4 regions of the Chryseobacterium sp. MA9 genome follow, and region 1 is predicted to be linked to each of the others. Evidence: riboswitches for the same ligand, from Rfam matches in the RefSeq annotation. Region 1 holds a riboswitch; each other region holds the start of a gene.
The links. Region 1 has a riboswitch for cobalamin ahead of KIK00_RS17350 (TonB-dependent siderophore receptor). Riboswitches for the same ligand answer to the same signal wherever they lie in the genome.
Positions count from the first base shown of each region.

Region 2: linked by a shared signal. The riboswitch ahead of metE (5-methyltetrahydropteroyltriglutamate--homocysteine S-methyltransferase) and the one ahead of KIK00_RS17350 (TonB-dependent siderophore receptor) in region 1 are both predicted to bind cobalamin.
Region 3: linked by a shared signal. The riboswitch ahead of KIK00_RS09750 (TonB-dependent siderophore receptor) and the one ahead of KIK00_RS17350 (TonB-dependent siderophore receptor) in region 1 are both predicted to bind cobalamin.
Region 4: linked by a shared signal. The riboswitch ahead of KIK00_RS09125 (acyl-CoA thioesterase) and the one ahead of KIK00_RS17350 (TonB-dependent siderophore receptor) in region 1 are both predicted to bind cobalamin.

Region 1 covers NZ_CP075170.1:3,811,976-3,816,193, forward strand. The annotation lists gene KIK00_RS17335 (MbnP family protein) at 1-113, shown strand, start outside; gene KIK00_RS17340 (cytochrome-c peroxidase) at 106-1,155, shown strand; gene KIK00_RS17345 (transporter) at 1,168-2,115, shown strand; cobalamin riboswitch at 2,208-2,394, shown strand; gene KIK00_RS17350 (TonB-dependent siderophore receptor) at 2,503-4,218, shown strand, end outside.
Region 2 covers NZ_CP075170.1:504,947-509,164, forward strand. The annotation lists gene KIK00_RS02285 (dihydrofolate reductase family protein) at 1-7, shown strand, start outside; gene KIK00_RS02290 (hypothetical protein) at 56-424, shown strand; gene KIK00_RS02295 (hypothetical protein) at 523-1,065, shown strand; gene KIK00_RS02300 (Lrp/AsnC family transcriptional regulator) at 1,149-1,610, opposite strand; cobalamin riboswitch at 1,806-1,992, shown strand; gene metE (5-methyltetrahydropteroyltriglutamate--homocysteine S-methyltransferase) at 2,169-4,218, shown strand, end outside.
Region 3 covers NZ_CP075170.1:2,160,483-2,164,700, forward strand. The annotation lists gene KIK00_RS09745 (YncE family protein) at 1-288, opposite strand, end outside; gene KIK00_RS09750 (TonB-dependent siderophore receptor) at 309-2,135, opposite strand; cobalamin riboswitch at 2,168-2,345, opposite strand; gene KIK00_RS09755 (T9SS type A sorting domain-containing protein) at 2,486-3,799, opposite strand; gene KIK00_RS09760 (helix-turn-helix domain-containing protein) at 3,954-4,218, shown strand, end outside.
Region 4 covers NZ_CP075170.1:2,020,710-2,024,927, reverse strand. The annotation lists gene KIK00_RS09140 (PadR family transcriptional regulator) at 1-309, opposite strand, end outside; gene KIK00_RS09135 (hypothetical protein) at 840-1,538, shown strand; gene KIK00_RS09130 (HD family hydrolase) at 1,540-2,130, shown strand; gene KIK00_RS09125 (acyl-CoA thioesterase) at 2,187-2,570, opposite strand; cobalamin riboswitch at 2,688-2,868, opposite strand; gene KIK00_RS09120 (hypothetical protein) at 2,901-3,701, opposite strand; gene KIK00_RS09115 (GEVED domain-containing protein) at 3,958-4,218, shown strand, end outside.

The DNA of each region.
Region 1 (4,218 bases):
CGCTTACTCTTGCCACAGGCAATGATATGCTGATGGGTTCCAATCAACACCTGATAGACGTTACCAATAATCTTACAAAAATGTTTAAAGTAGACCACGTTCACAATGATTAATCTTTTTGTTAAAACGTTATTACTTCTGCTTGTATTCGTATTGAGCTGTATTTCCTGTTCTGATGAGGTGATCCAGCCGTTGGAAAAAGATGAAGCCTACAATCTGCAGTTTCCTTCGTATTTCCCGGAAATGACTTTTGATAAAACGATGAATCCGGTAACCAAAAATGGAGTAGAACTGGGACGAAAATTATTCTATGAAGGAAGGCTTTCCCGAAATAATACCATTTCATGCGGTTTTTGTCATATTCAGGAAAATGCATTCACCCATCACGGGCATACCGTAAGCCATGGTGTAGATGACAGAATAGGAATCAGGAATGCTCCACCTATTCAGAATATGGCTTTTTTGAAAAGATATATGTGGGACGGTGTAATTCATAATCTGAATGAACAGCCCATTAGCCCAATTACAGACGTCAATGAAATGGACAGCTCCATACCAGAAGCAATTTCAAAGATTAAAGATGATCAGAAATATAAAAAGCTGTTCAGAGAAGCATATGGAGACGAAACTATTACTGGCGAAAGAATTTTAAAAGCATTATCACAGTTTATGGCTTCTTTAATTTCTGCAGATTCAAAATACGACAGATTCAAGCAGGGAAAAGAACAATTGACTTCAGGGGAATCTCAGGGAATGGCATTATTTAATCAGAAATGTGCTTCTTGCCATAGCGGAGAATTATTTACCGATGAAAGCTTCAGAAACACGGGAATGTATTACAATACAGAATTCAAGGATGCAGGACGTTACAGAGTTTCCCTTAATCAGGTTGATTGGATGAAATTTCGTGTTCCGAGTTTAAGAAATGTAGAATATACAGCACCTTATATGCATGACGGAAGATTTTACAGCTTAGAGGCGGTACTCAATTTCTATTCAGATCAGGTGGAAGATAATGCTAATCTTGATCCGCAGCTGAAGCAGAACGGTCATGTAGGAATTGCCATGAACAGTCAGGAAAAACAGTCAATTATCGCATTTCTGAAAACATTATCGGATAAAAGTTTTATATCCAATCCAAAATTTGCAGAATAATTTATAGAAAACATGAAGAAGATTATATTGATAGTAAGTTTGATCCTGTTTAATCAGTATCAGGCAAAGATTATTAGAGACAGTGCATATATTGCTCCGGATACCTTTAGCAGATTCGATTTTGATGATGATTGTGATGCCTGTGGTTGTGCAGCTGGTAACGGATCATCTGGTTCTGAATCTTTACTGAATCCACAGTTTATCGGAATCAAATATTTTGCACAACATTACAAAGCAAAGGAAAACTTATTTGTAAAAGACCTTACTCAGGATCAGTATTTCAATACCCTTCAGCTTTGGGGGAAAATTCCATTGACTAAAAAACTGAGCGTATATGCAAGTCTGCCATTCCATTTCCATGAAAAGAAAATGATGCAGGGAGATATCAAGATCAATGGTATAGGTGATCTGAATCTGATGGGAATTTACCAGCTGATGAGCTCTAAAGATAATTTTCATCATCTGAGCGGAGGTTTGGGTGTGAAAATTCCTTTAGGAAAATTTGACGAAAAAGGAGCGTCTGGTGTTAATCCAAGTTTTCAGTTGGGAACAGGCAGCTGGGATTATCAGGCGGCTTTGAACTATAAATTTCAGAAAAATAAAGTGGCAGTATTGGTCAATACAGACTATACCATCAAAACTGAGAATAAGAAAAATTACCGTTTTGGAAACCAATGGAACTATGCTGCGACGGGTTTTTATCAGGTTGCGGGAAATGAAAAATCCATTTTTTCTGTAAAAACAGGTGCTCAGGGAGAAGTTTATGCTCAGAATAAACAGTTTGATGAAGCGCTTCCCAATACTGCAGGAAGTGCTTTGTATGGCAAACTGGGATTTGAAGCTTCTTATAAAAAACTGAGCCTGGGAAGTGAAGTAATGCTTCCGATGTATACTCATCTGGCAGGAGGAGATATTGAAGCAAAATCAAGATTCAGTGTATTCCTGAATATTGGAATTTAAAATGAAACCCTTAATGAAAAGATGTTAAAGCTCCTTCGGGAGCTTTAATTGTTTATGAATCATGATTTTAATTGGGGGTTAGGAATAATTCTTTATCTTTGCCGAAATTTGGTGAGCCATAAAAAGCTCTTAAAAGGGAATCCGGTGAAAATCCGGAACAGACCCGCTGCTGTAAGCTCCGCACCAAGATTTTTGAAGAATATATCCACTGTTTTTTTAATGGGAAGGATTTCAAAAATGGAGTAAGTCAGAAGACCTGCCAGAAAATAATCGTTTGACGCTTTCGTGGAATAAAGCTTAGGACATCAATGATTCTGCGCAGTGACAGCTGTGCTTTGTCTTTGTATTCTTATACCCATTAGCGTCATCATTATCCTAAATGAGCTAATGACGGCAAAACTAATTACTTCAACAATTTATAAAGCTGTTTTCACAATACTGGTGTTAACATCTCAACTTTTGTCTTCTCAAACCAAGAAAAAAGACAGTCTTCAGGAAGAATCCATCAAGGTGATCAGCCTTTACAAGAAAAATTTTAAAGAAATTCTTCCGGCACAAACCCTACAAGGCGAACAGCTGGAAAGACTTAGCAGTCACTCTGTAGCAGATGCATTGCGGTATTTTTCCGGAGTGCAAATCAAAGACTATGGAGGATTGGGAGGTTTAAAAACCATCAATATCCGTAGTATGGGTAGTCAGCATGTAGGTGTTTTCTATGATGGGATTCAACTGGGGAATGCCCAAAATGGACTCGTTGACCTGGGAAGATATTCCTTGGACGATCTGGAAGAAATATCATTATACAACGGACAGAAAAGTGAGATTTTCCAACCGGCAAAAGACTTCGGTTCTTCGGGGTCAATCTATTTACAGCCCAAAACGCCTGTATTTAAAGGAACACGGAAAACCAATCTTGTGTTAAGAGCCAAAAGTGCTTCCATTGATCTCTTTAATCCGTCTTTCCGATTGGAGCAGAAAATTTCAGATAGAATTTCTGCCAGCTTCAGTGGAGAATTCATGCAAAGTGACGGAATTTACAGGTTTCGGTATGCAAAGAAATATCCTGATGGACAAAAGGCCTATGATACTATCGCAAAGAGGCAGGACTCAGATATCAAAGCAAAACGTTTTGAAACTTCAATAAACGGAACTTTAAACAACGGAAGCTGGAATGTAAGAGGCTATGGTTATATTTCAGACCGTGGAATGCCTGCTCCTATTGTGAATGGCCGTTTTGGAGGAAGAGGAGCGAGATTTTCTGATGAAAATTATTTCGTACAGGCCAACCTGCGGAAAAAACTGTTTCCCAAATTTGAAACACAGCTGAAAGCAAAATTTGCCTATGATTATACCCATTTCATGGACACGGTTCGCTCGCAGTCAATTATTCATACCGATAATACCTATATCCAGCGAGAGCTCTATCTTTCCTCGTCTAATATCTATTCTATCACACCCAATTGGGATGTCAGCCTGAGTGGGGATTTTCAGTACAATAATCTGGATGCCAATCTGGATAACTTTTCTTATCCTACACGCTACACCACATTGGTAGCATTGGCAACAACGTATCAGTGGAACAGATTCAAAATTCTGGGTAGCCTTTTAGGAACTTTTACTTTTGAAGAAGTAAGAAAAAATAAAAGACCCGGAGACAGCAGAGAATGGACACCTGCCGTATTTATGAGCTATCAGCCGGAAAGTATTCCCGAGCTTACTCTAAGAGCTTTCTATAAAAGGATTTTCCGACTTCCAACCTTCAATGATTTGTATTATACCAATATCGGAAATACTTACCTGAAACCGGAATTCACCAATCAGTATGATATAGGATTTACTTACCAGAAGAATTATAACAACCGTTTCTTTAAAAGCTTTTATGCTAAAGTAGACGGTTATTACAACAAGGTACAGGATAAGATTGTTGCAGCTCCTAACGGAAGCATGTTCCGCTGGCTGATGATGAACCTTGGAATGGTGGAAATCATAGGAGCCGATGTAAATCTTCAGACTGAATTGCAGATGGGACAAGTAAAGTTAAGACCATTGCTTTCCTACACTTACCAAAGCGCAAGAGATATGACTGATCCGGAGGATACCTTC
Region 2 (4,218 bases), 1.7 Mb from region 1:
AGTATAAATGGATGTCTTAATTAATTTTATTTTTTACCACTGTTAAACCTACAATATGGATGCAAAATTTGAAGCAGGAATAAATATTGCCATAAAAATTCCAAAAAGCAAATATGAAAAAACGATTGCTTTTTACAGGGACATTTTACAACTGAATGTTGAAGAAAAACCGATTAATAATTCAACTGTTTCCAGAACCCATGAAGTAAAATTCGGGAATAACATTATCTGGTTAGATTGTGTAGATAATTATACTCATTCTGAAACCTGGCTGCAGCTTATAGTTCCCAATGTAGAAAAAGCTACAGAATACCTGCAATCGAATGGAGTAGAAACCTGTGACGAGATTGAAGAGCTTCCTGACAATATGCACTGGATTACAGATCCTGCCGGCACGGTGTTTAATTTACAGGAAAAGAAATAGCAAAAAACAGAAAAACGATGTAGAAATTGCTTAAAATATGGTTTTAATCAAAATTTTAATACCTTTAACTTTCAAATCATTAAAATTTTAAATAATCCATGAAGACGAAATCATTAACTTTCATCTTAACCTTCTTTTTTCAACTGGTAAGTATCAATGCATTTTCACAGAAAACAGCAGTTCTAAGCTCCTTATTGGATAAAAATACAGAATTTATTTTTCCACAGAATACCGATAAAATCTCAAAAGCATTGAATGTAAAAACTGTGTTTTATGAAGATGCCAATGAGGAAAAGTATGCAAAATGGCCTATAAAAACAGGTTTGGAGCTATACTGCAGCCTGGGAGTAAATAATGCTGTTAATGAAATGTTTTTTACCATTTCAGACAATAAACCTGTAGTGATAGAAGGACTTCCATTTGGTCTTATTATGAATAAAAGCACATTGCAGGACAGCAAAACTAGGTTCAGTAAATACAATGCTAAAACAAAAAAACTTGATGCAGGAAGTGAATTTCCAGGAGGTTCAAAACTGGTTTTTAAGAAAGGAAAACATTATGCAACCTTACTTTTTGATAATAAAAACCTGCTAAAATCTTTAGGTCTTACCACAGAACTTATTGACCCGGCTGCTAATTAAATCAAAATTGAGAATTAAAAAATTAAATATGATGTCTAACGGGCTAAGCCATACTATTTTTAATTCTCAATTTTCTATTTTTATTATATAGTGATTCCATGATTGTTTTTCACTTCAGCCATGACAAATGTACTGTGGGTACTCCCGATAGAATCTACAGATCCCAGTTTGTTAAATACAAAATCCTGGTAATGTTTCATATCCCGCACCTGAACTTTCAGAAGGAAATCAAAATCTCCGGAAATATTGTAACATTCCGCAACTTCTTCAATTTCTAAAATTTCTTTCACAAAATCATACCCCACAGATCTGTCGTGAATTTTCAGCTTGATTTGGCAGAAAACCGTAAACCCACGGTTGAGCTTTTCGGCATCAAGAACAGCTGCATATCTTTTCACAAACCCTTCCTGTTCCAATCTTTTTACTCTTTCAAAAACCGGTGAAGTGGAGAGGTTCACTTCCTTTGCAAGCTCTTTAACGGTCAGTTTTGCATTTTTCTGGAGCAGCCTGAGCAGCTGTACATCCTTATCATCGAGTTGTTCCACAGAATATTATTCTTTTAGATTATAAAAACAGTCAAATTTAAAGAATTTTATGCTTTTATTACTGTTTTTAAAAGTTTATTTTGCTTAATTAATTGGCTTTAATTGTGTATTTATTCTGTATTGTTAATTTTACGCAAAATTAAAAACTTTTACTGATGACTATCGTTAGAGGTAAAAGTACAGTTCTTTAGAGATACTTCATCAAACAGGAAAGGTTTTACTTAACGTAGATTAATAGGGAATCGTGTGTGAATCACGAGCTGTCGCGCAACTGTAAGTAACATACCGAAGGTTTCTGTCCTTGCATATCCACTGCCAAAAACGGGAAGGATGACGGAAACTGTTACAAGTCAGGAGACCTGCCTTTACTGAATTGACAATGCTTTCGCGGTCTGAAGCTTTTGGGTCATACAGATGATATATCAGATTCATACATTTTCTCTGTAAGGGAAACTGTGTTGTTTGTTATATCATGATTCCAGAAATTTTTATCCGTTAAAACATTCCGAAGCATTTTAAAAAGACTTTACCATTAAGTTTAATTAAAAAGTAAAAAAAATGCAAACTCACATTCTTGGCTATCCGCGTATTGGTAGCAAAAGAGAACTCAAAAAAGCCTGCGAGCAGTATTGGTCAGGTAAAATCCTTTTGGAAGAACTTCTGAATACAGGCAGAAATATCTGTAATCAAAACTGGAACATTCAGAAAGAAGCAGGAATAGATCTTATTCCGTGTAATGATTTTTCATACTATGATCAGGTATTGGATATGAGCCTTGTGGTAGGGGCAATTCCTACGCGTTACCATGAAGTAGTGCTTAAAAAGAACAATTCTGAACTGGATCTTTATTTTGCTATGGCAAGAGGCTGCCAGAAAGATGGATTGGACATCACTGCGATGGAAATGACAAAATGGTTCGATACCAACTATCACTATATCGTTCCCGAGTTTTATAAAAACCAGCAGTTTAAATTGAGTTCAGATAAAATTTTCAATGAATTTGCAGGAGCAAAACAGGCAGGAATCAATGCAAAACCTGTAATTATTGGGCTGGTTTCTTATCTGTTATTAGGAAAAGAGAAAGAAGAAGGATTTGATAAACTGGATCTGGCTGCAAACCTTCTTCCCGTATATACAGGTATCTTAACAAAACTTCAGGAACAGGGTGCAGAGTGGATTCAGTTTGATGAACCTTTTTTAGCATTGGATTTAACGGAGAAAGCAAAAGAAACATATCATTTTGTTTACGCCGAAATAAGAAAACGTTTCCCGAAACTTAAATTTATTGTTGCCACTTATTTTGAAGGATTAAATGATAATGGGTTGCTGGCAGCATCACTTCCCGTGGATGTTTTACATATAGATCTGGTAAGAAATCCTGAACAATTAGACGGTATTCTGAATATTATTCCGGAAAGCTTAAACCTTTCATTAGGAGTGGTTGACGGAAGGAATATCTGGAAAAATGATTTTGAAAAGTCCTTGTCTTTCATCAATAAAGCAGTTGAGAAATTAGGATCAGAAAGGATTTTGATTGCTCCTTCCTCTTCATTGCTTCATTCGCCATGTGATCTGGATTTTGAAACCAGTCTTAATCCGGAAATTAAAAACTGGCTTGCTTTTGCAAAACAAAAAGTGACAGAAGTTGTAACGCTTAAAGAACTGGCATCCGGAACAGAAAATGAACAGATTCTTGCATCTTTTGAAGAAAATAAAAAAGCAATTGCAAGCAGAAAAACATCCACTCTTATTCATAATGATGAGGTAAAGCAAAGAGCGAATGCTGTCACTGAAAAAGATGCGCAAAGGATAAATACTTTCAAAATCCGTAAAGAAGAACAGCAGAAAGTATTGCAGCTGCCTTTATTCCCAACTACTACGATCGGATCATTTCCACAGACAATGGAGGTAAGAAGCTGGAGAGCAAAATTCAAGAAAGGAGAGCTGACGGCTGAACAGTATGATATATTACTGAAAGAAGAAACCCAAAGAACGATTAACTGGCAGGAAGAAATTGGAATAGATGTATTGGTTCACGGGGAATTTGAACGTAACGATATGGTTGAATATTTCGGGGAACAGCTGGAAGGTTTTGTGTTTACAAAGAATGGATGGGTACAGAGCTATGGAAGCCGTTGTGTAAAACCTCCTGTGATCTTCGGTGATGTTTCCCGCCCGACTCCTATGACGGTATATTGGTCTCAATATGCACAGTCACAAACTGAAAAATGGGTAAAAGGAATGCTGACAGGCCCTGTTACGATTTTACAATGGTCATTTGTTCGTGATGATCAGCCTCGTTCCGAAACATGTAAGCAGATTGCTCTGGCCATCCGTGATGAGGTGGTAGATCTTGAAAAAGCAGGAATCAGAATTATTCAGATTGACGAGCCTGCAATAAGAGAAGGGCTTCCATTACGAAAAACAGATTGGCAGAACTACCTGAAATGGGCCGTAGAAGCTTTCAGAATTTCAGCAAGCGGAGTAGAAGATGCCACCCAGATTCATACCCATATGTGCTACTCAGAGTTCAATGATATTATTGAAAACATTGCCGATATGGATGCAGACGTGATTACCATAGAGTGTTCCCGTTCTCAGATGGAAC
Region 3 (4,218 bases), 1.7 Mb from region 1:
CACAAGATAAGCCTTGTTTCCGTTAAGACCAATGGTCTGAAGAACATCACCCAGTATTTCTTTATTATTGTTATACCCATATACATCATCCTGCTTCAGACTTAAATCTCTTGTCAGGAATGTTACTTTAGCTCCCTGGCTGTTGAAGTTCCCTTCATTAGAAATAAAATATCCGTTCTGATAAGTGATTGGAGACATTTCAAACTCCGCAGAGTCACTTGTACATGAAGACATGTTAAACAATAAAACCACTGCAAATAATACAGTTAAAAGTTTAGTTATTTTCATAATTTATTCAATTTAATTTTTTAAAAATTTATTGCTGCATACACGCTATAGTTTCTTTTCGGTAAAGGATAGAAAGAAACCGTTTTATAATAAGTATCCGTTAGATTATTCACTTTAAATCCTAAAGTATATTTTTTTGCCAGCGTTGCCGAAACTCCCATATTTAAAAGGAAATAAGGATCTATTGCTTCTGATCTTTTTTCATCACTTGTAGTGTAGGTAACACCATTCAGCAGTCCCTGTGCAAAAAACTTAAAGAAACTATATTCATAATCTATATTGGCATTCCCTCTGTGCATAGGAACATAAGGTCTTTGCATCTTCGTTTCCTTATCAATAGATTTTGCATAATAGTACCCGGCATTCGCACGAATTTTATGATTCCCCAATTGTTTACTGAAAGACAACTGAGATTCTAATCCGTAAGATTCAGATTTATTGACATTAAATGCCTGCCAATATCCAAAAGCAGTAGGCAGCCATACAATAAGATCTGTCACATTCATATAATATGGAGACAAAGTAAGTTTGAAATCCCCCACTTTGAACTCATTTACCATATCAAACTGGGTAGACGTTTCCGGTTTCAGATCTTTATTTCCTCCCGGTTCATAATAAATATCATTAAATGAAGGATATCTGAAGTTTTTTGATACATTAATGCTTACATCATACCATTTTGCAGCACTCCATTTTCCGGAGAATGAATACATAAACGGAGACTTCACATCTTCCACAAAATCTTTCTTAAATCCACCCTCAAAACGTAGGTCTTTAGTAGCAAAATACCTTAGCAATCCTGAAACAGAGCCAATATTTCTACTGACACTGGATATTCCGTTTAGGTATCCTTCACCTTTATTGACCTGAAATTCTCCGATAAGATTAAAATTCCACTTAGAATTCAGGAAATAGTTGAAATCATTTTTAAAGATATAATTTCTCCCTGTTCCTCCGCTTGATTTAGGCAGATTTAACGAACCGAAATACTGAAAGTTTTCTTCTGTATAGGCGGCTTTAAAAGAGTTGCTGAACTTTGTTTTATTCCAGTCCCAGGAAAGAAGGCTTCTTATACTTTGAGTTTTATACTTTGTTTTTGTTCCCGTTTCTTCATATACAGGATAATGCTGTGAAGAATCGAAAAACTGGCTCTGCCACGAAATTTTATGATCGTTGGTTATTTTATAGGATGCACCTGCATTGAATGTGGTATTGTAGTAATTCCCATTTCTGTTGATATAGTTCAGATCACTTACCTCATAATTATTTTCACTCACAGAATAATTTCCGGAAGCTTTAAAACTGAACTTATCATTACTGTAAGAACCTTTTACAAAATTATTATAGGTATTAAAGGAAGCAACCTCAGAAAATAAAGAACCATGGAACCCTTTATTAAAATCAAGGGTATTATTCAGGTGAATACTTCCCCCGATAGCACCACTTCCGTACACTACACTTCCACCACCAGCTTTTATGCCGATCTGATCATAGCCGAACAAAGCAATATTATTGATATCTCCCTGTCCTAAAAAACTGGAGTTGATATTAATTCCATTCCATACAAAGGCGGTCTGCTGAGCGGTAGTTCCTCGGAAAGAGGGTGAAGAAACAGCCCCACGGCCATTTTCTTTGATAAAAACCTGTGACTGAAATCTCAGGAGTTCCGAAAGATTACTGGAATTTTTCTCGGCCTCTTCTGCCGAAATTGTTTTTACGGGATGAAAAAGTTTCACCCTATTCATCTGGTTATCGAAGACATAAATAGTGTCAATGGTTTTCTCTTGTCCAAAAAGAAAACAGCCATAAGATGAAAAAAGCAGTACTAAAGATCTTTTTATATCCATACTTTTTTACTTTTCCTCCGAAAGCAATATGTTTTTTTTATTATAATTCCGGCAGGTCTCCTGACTTTCGCATTCTGCTCCTTCCCGTTTTAAACAGTGGCTTTTTGCAGAAACTTTTATTGCGATTTACAGTTGCGGGGACAGTCCGGGAGTTACACCCGATTCCCTTTTCATTCCAAAATACTGGAAACCAAAATTTTTGCAAAGATAGTTTTTTATATGTATTCGCCCAAAACCGGGCTTATGCTTTAAAAAAACCTATCTCCCTGATCAGGTAAACGAAAAAGAACAGCCGCTTTCAATATTGAAAACGGCCATTCATCCCACTACTTTTACTATTTATATATGTTTTAATTTTTTATAAATTTATAAGTCTGTTGTTTTTCTCCCTTCACAGAGTATTGCAGAATATAATCTCCTTTTGATAAAGATGAAACATCGATCTGACCGTCTATAACTCCGAATGATTTTACCCTTTGCCCAACCATATTATAGATTTCTGCCTTTTCTATTTTTCCTGCTCCTTTAAAATAGAGCACATCAGTTACAGGATTCGGATAAATACCAACACTGTTTTTCTCTTTCACTGTATCATTTACTGATAAAAATTCAGAAGTATCCAAATAAAAAGCCACTGTTTGATTGGAAGCATTAGTGCCCATTCCTGCAATTTTTTTCCCATCCTGAGAAATTGCCAGAGGAAGACCCATTGTTACTCCATTGGTTGCAATTCCTAAGGATACTGCATAGTCATTCAGGTTGACTCTTCCAGCAGCTGAAGTCCAGATAAAGCCTTCTCCCGACATCGGAGGTGCTCCAAATGCTCTGTAATATCCAATAACTTTTGTTCCGTCTGCAGAAATTCCTGTAGCTCCTCCTTTGAAACTAAACGAAGCATTAGGATGCGTTATATAAGTAAGTCCGCTTGTAGCATTCCAGACATAGGGATTAGGATTTGAAGTTCCTATAATTGTATTTCCGTCTGCAGAAATTCCTCCTGCTTCTCCTACATTATTCCCATTATTATCTGTAATAAAACTTTCTACTCCATCCTGCCATTTTGCGCCGCTTCTTGTGCCAGTTGGCTCATCCTGCCACCCTACAATCACTGTTCCTGCCGCACTGATTGCATTTGCCCTGGAGCTCCGTCCGGGAACTATACTTCCAAGATCAACCATTCCGTTTACTTCATCCCATTTCACAGCATGCGCGTTCGCAGCAGTCAGGAATCCTAGTCCTACAATAGTATTTCCGTTAGGTGACATTCCCCATGTGGAACTTACGCTGCCGTCCCAACCGGTAGGAACCAGCCCGCCTCTGTTTACCCATGTGGAAGTAGCTACATCATAAGTAGATATTTCATTAAATCCTGTTGCAGAATTTGTGACAGAAGATGATATTTTGGTTCCGTCATTCGAAACAATAGTTCTCCCTGCAGCCGGATATCCATTTGATATTGAACCTATCTGTACAAGTCCGCCTGCTGCATTCCATTTATATATTCCACCTGCACTTGTATGCATACTTACTACTCCATTATCTGAAACTGCACCTACATTATAATTTCCCAAACCTATTACGGTAAGCTGTGCTTCTGCAAAACCAAATTTAAGAAAAAGACAAGCTGTCAATATTTTCATTGACATTCTGTAAAAATTTTTCATATTTTATTATATTTAGTGTTTCGAATTGGTAGAAACAATATTAATACAATATTTACCCTATTCAAAGAAATAGGCTTTCATAATTCGTGAATTTTAAAAGAGTTTAATTTTTAAACAAATAATAATCAAATAGATACAAAACATCATTTTGAATATGGATTTTACCCGAACTATTCAAAAAAACACAAAAAACAAGTTATCAAGGCAAAAATTATTTCAAAAAAGCAGAAGAATCCTGCTGTTTCTTTTCATTTGCTGTTCTTTTATTACCAGTGGACAGTCTGGTCCGGACTTTAATATTCTGGCAGATAAGGCATTTCTGAAATTGTATCAGAATTCTGACGAATGTATCAGCTATACTCAGGGAATCCTGGTAAGCGATCAAAATACAGAACATAAAATTGTACTGCAGAACATTA
Region 4 (4,218 bases), 1.8 Mb from region 1:
GTTTACTGAGGCTGTCAGCTCATTCCATGTGTTTTGAAGTTCATCCAGGAAAAGTTTTCCTTTTTCTGTGATCTGATAATATTTTCTGGGTGGCCCTCCTGTAGATTCTTCCCATCTGTAAGAGAGAAACTCTCCGTTTTTAAGTCTTGTAAGAAGAGGGTAGAGGGTTCCTTCCACTACATCCAGTTTTCCTTTTTTCAGTTCATCAATAAGATCAGAAACATACATTTCGCGATTATTGATGAGACTTAGAATACAGAATTCCAGAATTCCTTTTCGCATTTGCGCTTTGGTATTTTCGGTATTCATCTTTGATAAGTTTTGTTAATTAGTTATATTTTTAGAAAAATGCTCCTAGCTAGTTGAGCCTATTCTAATTTTACATTACAAAGATATGTAAATTAAATGGTATTATGCAATACAAAGTAGTGAAATTTTTAAAATAAATATTATAAACTACTGAAAATCAGTTTAATAAATTTTATTATAAATTTTATTAAAAATGAATTTGGTTAAAAAATGTTTAAAAAATCTTTAATTTTAATGAAATGAAAGAAATAAAAAAGTTATCAATCATTAATTATTGCTCATTGCTTATTACTCATTACCAAAAAATAGCCCCGATAGCAGCGGTTACCCCACAGCGGTTTGGGTTCAGGAAGGCAGCGAGGAGTATGAGCGTATAGCGGGAACAGCTTCTTATCACTGAATATTCTTTTATTTGAAGGTTATTAAATTGTTTCAGATCCTTACAGATAATAAGGTCGGAATTTTGAGATCGGTATTATGATTCGTATTTTTGTTAGGAAAAAAAACACCTAAATCTATTTACTATTACCATGAATCTATTAAATACATATAAGTATGTTTCGGCTTTTGTTTTACTTGGGCCTACATGTTTTGGGCAATATCAGTTTGAGGTTAGAAATGCATCAAAGAATTATGATGCTATCATTCAGGTAGAAAATTGCTATGATGGCCGATGCAGCGGCAAAGGAACCGTAGAGCTATTTGATCATAAAAACACAAAGGTACAGACTTTTGCATCAGATAATCTGGTATTGGAAATAGATCAGGCTGAAAAACCCAAACTGGGAAAAATGATTCCGCTGACGAATAAGCAGAACTCTGTAATCATTAATGACTTTAATTTTGACGGAACTGAAGATGTAGCGGTAAGGAACGGAAATATGGGAAACTATAGCGCTGCTTCCTATGATGTTTATGTATTCAACAGTACAAGAATGGCATTTGTGAAGAGTAGAGAACTTACGGATCTTGCGTCCAGTTCCCTTGATATTTTTGATGTTGATGTCAAACGTAAACGTCTGATTTCCTATGGAAAATCAGGCTGCTGCGATTTTTTTACCACTGAATATGCAGTTATTCCCAATAAAGGGCTTGATAAAGTCTTTGAAAAAGAAGAAGATATGACGGTAGAAGGCCGCGTAAAAGTGATCACTAAAGAAAAGATCAATAATAAATGGGTAACCAAAACAAAGGTATACCCTTCAGAACAATATAATAGAGAAAAGTAAGATGAAAATTCAGAAAGAGATTGATTTTATCCTGGCAGTGGATGCCTTGAAAAATGTACAGCGAAGAAATTATAATGCTGACGATTCCCGAAGAGAGAATACTGCGGAACACTCCTGGCAGATCATCATTCTGGCTCAGATTCTTTATCCATATGCTAAAAACCGTGCAGATATTGATCTGTTGAGAGTGATAAGAATGCTTTCCATTCACGATTTGGTAGAGATAGAAGCTGGAGACACCTTTATTTTTGATGAAAAAGCAATGGTTGGGAAGTTTGACAGAGAAAAGGCATCTGCCCAAAAGATTTTCGGAATACTGGATGAACCTTTGCGTACAGAGTTCTTCAATCTATGGCTAGAGTTTGAAGATGAGAAAACCCCTGATGCTATTTTTGCCTGTGGAATAGATAGAATCATGCCATTTATCTTAAATTCCCATACTTCAGGAAAAAGCTGGACGGAAGCCGGAGTGACAGAAAAACAAATCCGGAATATGCTTGAAAATGCAATCAGCAGAGCATCGGATGAAATGGGAGAGGCTTTTGAACTTTTATTAAACAGAAGTCTGGAAACGGAAAAAGTTGTGAAATAAATTTAATGAAAATATAATAAGCTTCGGGCGGCCAAAGGCCGCCCGAAGCTTATTATTTATAGTATCTGGATTGGTTTCTTGAATTCGTCAATCGCTACAAAAGTAAAATCACCTACAATGGCCTTTTCTCTTTCATAGGAATACATCTGCTCGGTATAGATCTCAACATTTACTTTCATACTGGTTTTTCCCACGTATGAAACTTTTCCGATCAGCTCAACAATAGTTCCGGCTGGAATAGGTTTTTTGAAATCGATCTTGTCACTGCTTACTGTTACCACTCTTTTTCTGGCAAATCTGGTAGCGGTAATAAAAGCTACTTCGTCCATCAGCTGCATAGCCGTACCACCAAAAAGGGTATCGTAATGATTGGTTGTGTTAGGGAAAACCGCTTTAAAGATTCTGGTTTCGGATGCTTCAATTCTTTCTTCTGTAGTCATATATCATTATTAATTAAAGCGAAGTGAAAATGATATTAAAACAACAGAATAATGACAGGAACTTAGAGAACCCCTGAAACAATCCATCAGATCAATACAACTTCAAATCGCGAAAGTTATTTGTTTAAAGAAATAGGCAGGTCTCCTGACTTGTAACATCTTTTATCTCCTTCCCATGCCTCGCACAGTGGATCTTTGATAAAGATTTCAGTTACTTACAGTTGCGCGACAGTCCGTGATTTTCACACGGTTCCCTTTTAATCTGCAGTGATGCAGAACCAATTTCTGTGATGAATAAGTGTAAACTTTTCAGATGCAAAAATAGCGAATTTATTCCGGATTATGGTAAATAATCTGGCTGATTACTCTTCCTTTCTTAATCGTCCAGAGCGTAGTGTATCTGTTTTCTCCTGAACCATTTATCATATAAAGGAAAATATTATCATTGTCAAGGGAAGTTACTCCAATGTTCTCAAAATCCATGGTAGGCTGGAACATATTTTTGATGGCTTCTCTTACAAAAACAGAACCTCTTCCAGGCTGTTGTACTCGGATTGATTTGATTTCTGTCATTCCTTCCGGAAGGTCATTTCCGATTCCCCAAGGCTTTACTTTATCGATGGTGAGAAGTTTTCCTTCCGCATCTTTTTCCTTTTTACGATAGCCGGCGTTGGAAGGGTAGATATCAATTACTACCTTGCTTCTTTGGGCAGTAGGAATTTTCGGATCAGAATTATCTGTGAAAATAAGGGATCTTCCGTTTTTGGATTTAGAAGGAGTATAGGCAGGAAGCTGGTCTATATAAGCAATACGTTCTTTATTGACCATTCCTTCTTTATCAAGTGTTTCATAACGTACAAATGGTTTGTCCTCATCCTGTTTTTCCGGATATTTGATCCAGATCCACTCTGTTTCTCCGGGAGCAGGCTTTACATAAACGAATACATCACCCTTACGCATACGGATCTTGTCTACAATCTTTCTGTAATTGTCTTTATGAACCCGTACATTGGCATATCCTTCTTCAGCTTTTACAACTCCGAAAGGAACTTTATTCTGCCCTTTTACAAAGGCTAAAGAAAAAATACTGAAAGCAGATAAATAGAATGCTTTGTTTATGAAAGTCATCATGAAAATTTTTTGATCCCTCAAATATATAAATTAAATGCTTTTCGAAAGATAATTATACTCCTGCAGTTTTCTTAAATCTTGTATTTGTTTCAAACAATGGTAAGAAGGAGGTTTTGATAGCATTATCCTGCTGAATAAATATGTTTTTTATGTATATAATTTAAAAATATTAAAAAAGTGCAATAATATGTGATCTAAGTATTAATTATATTCTATAAAATTCCTATTTTCCAAGAGAATTTAAAAACTAATAAACATGACAAAAAAACTACTTTATGTATTTTCTCTTATTTTGGGTGTTTCCAGCTTTCAGGCAACCCACAAAATAGAAGAAGAGCCCAAATCTTTATTTTACTGCGATACAAATGCTCCAACAGGGCTTCAGATGTCTAATATAACGCTTACTTCAGGAACAGTTACCTGGACTGCTGATCCCAATACTCCGGATAACAGGATCAGATATAGAATACCGGGAACTACTACATGGATGACAGCCGATGTTGCATCAGGACAAAAT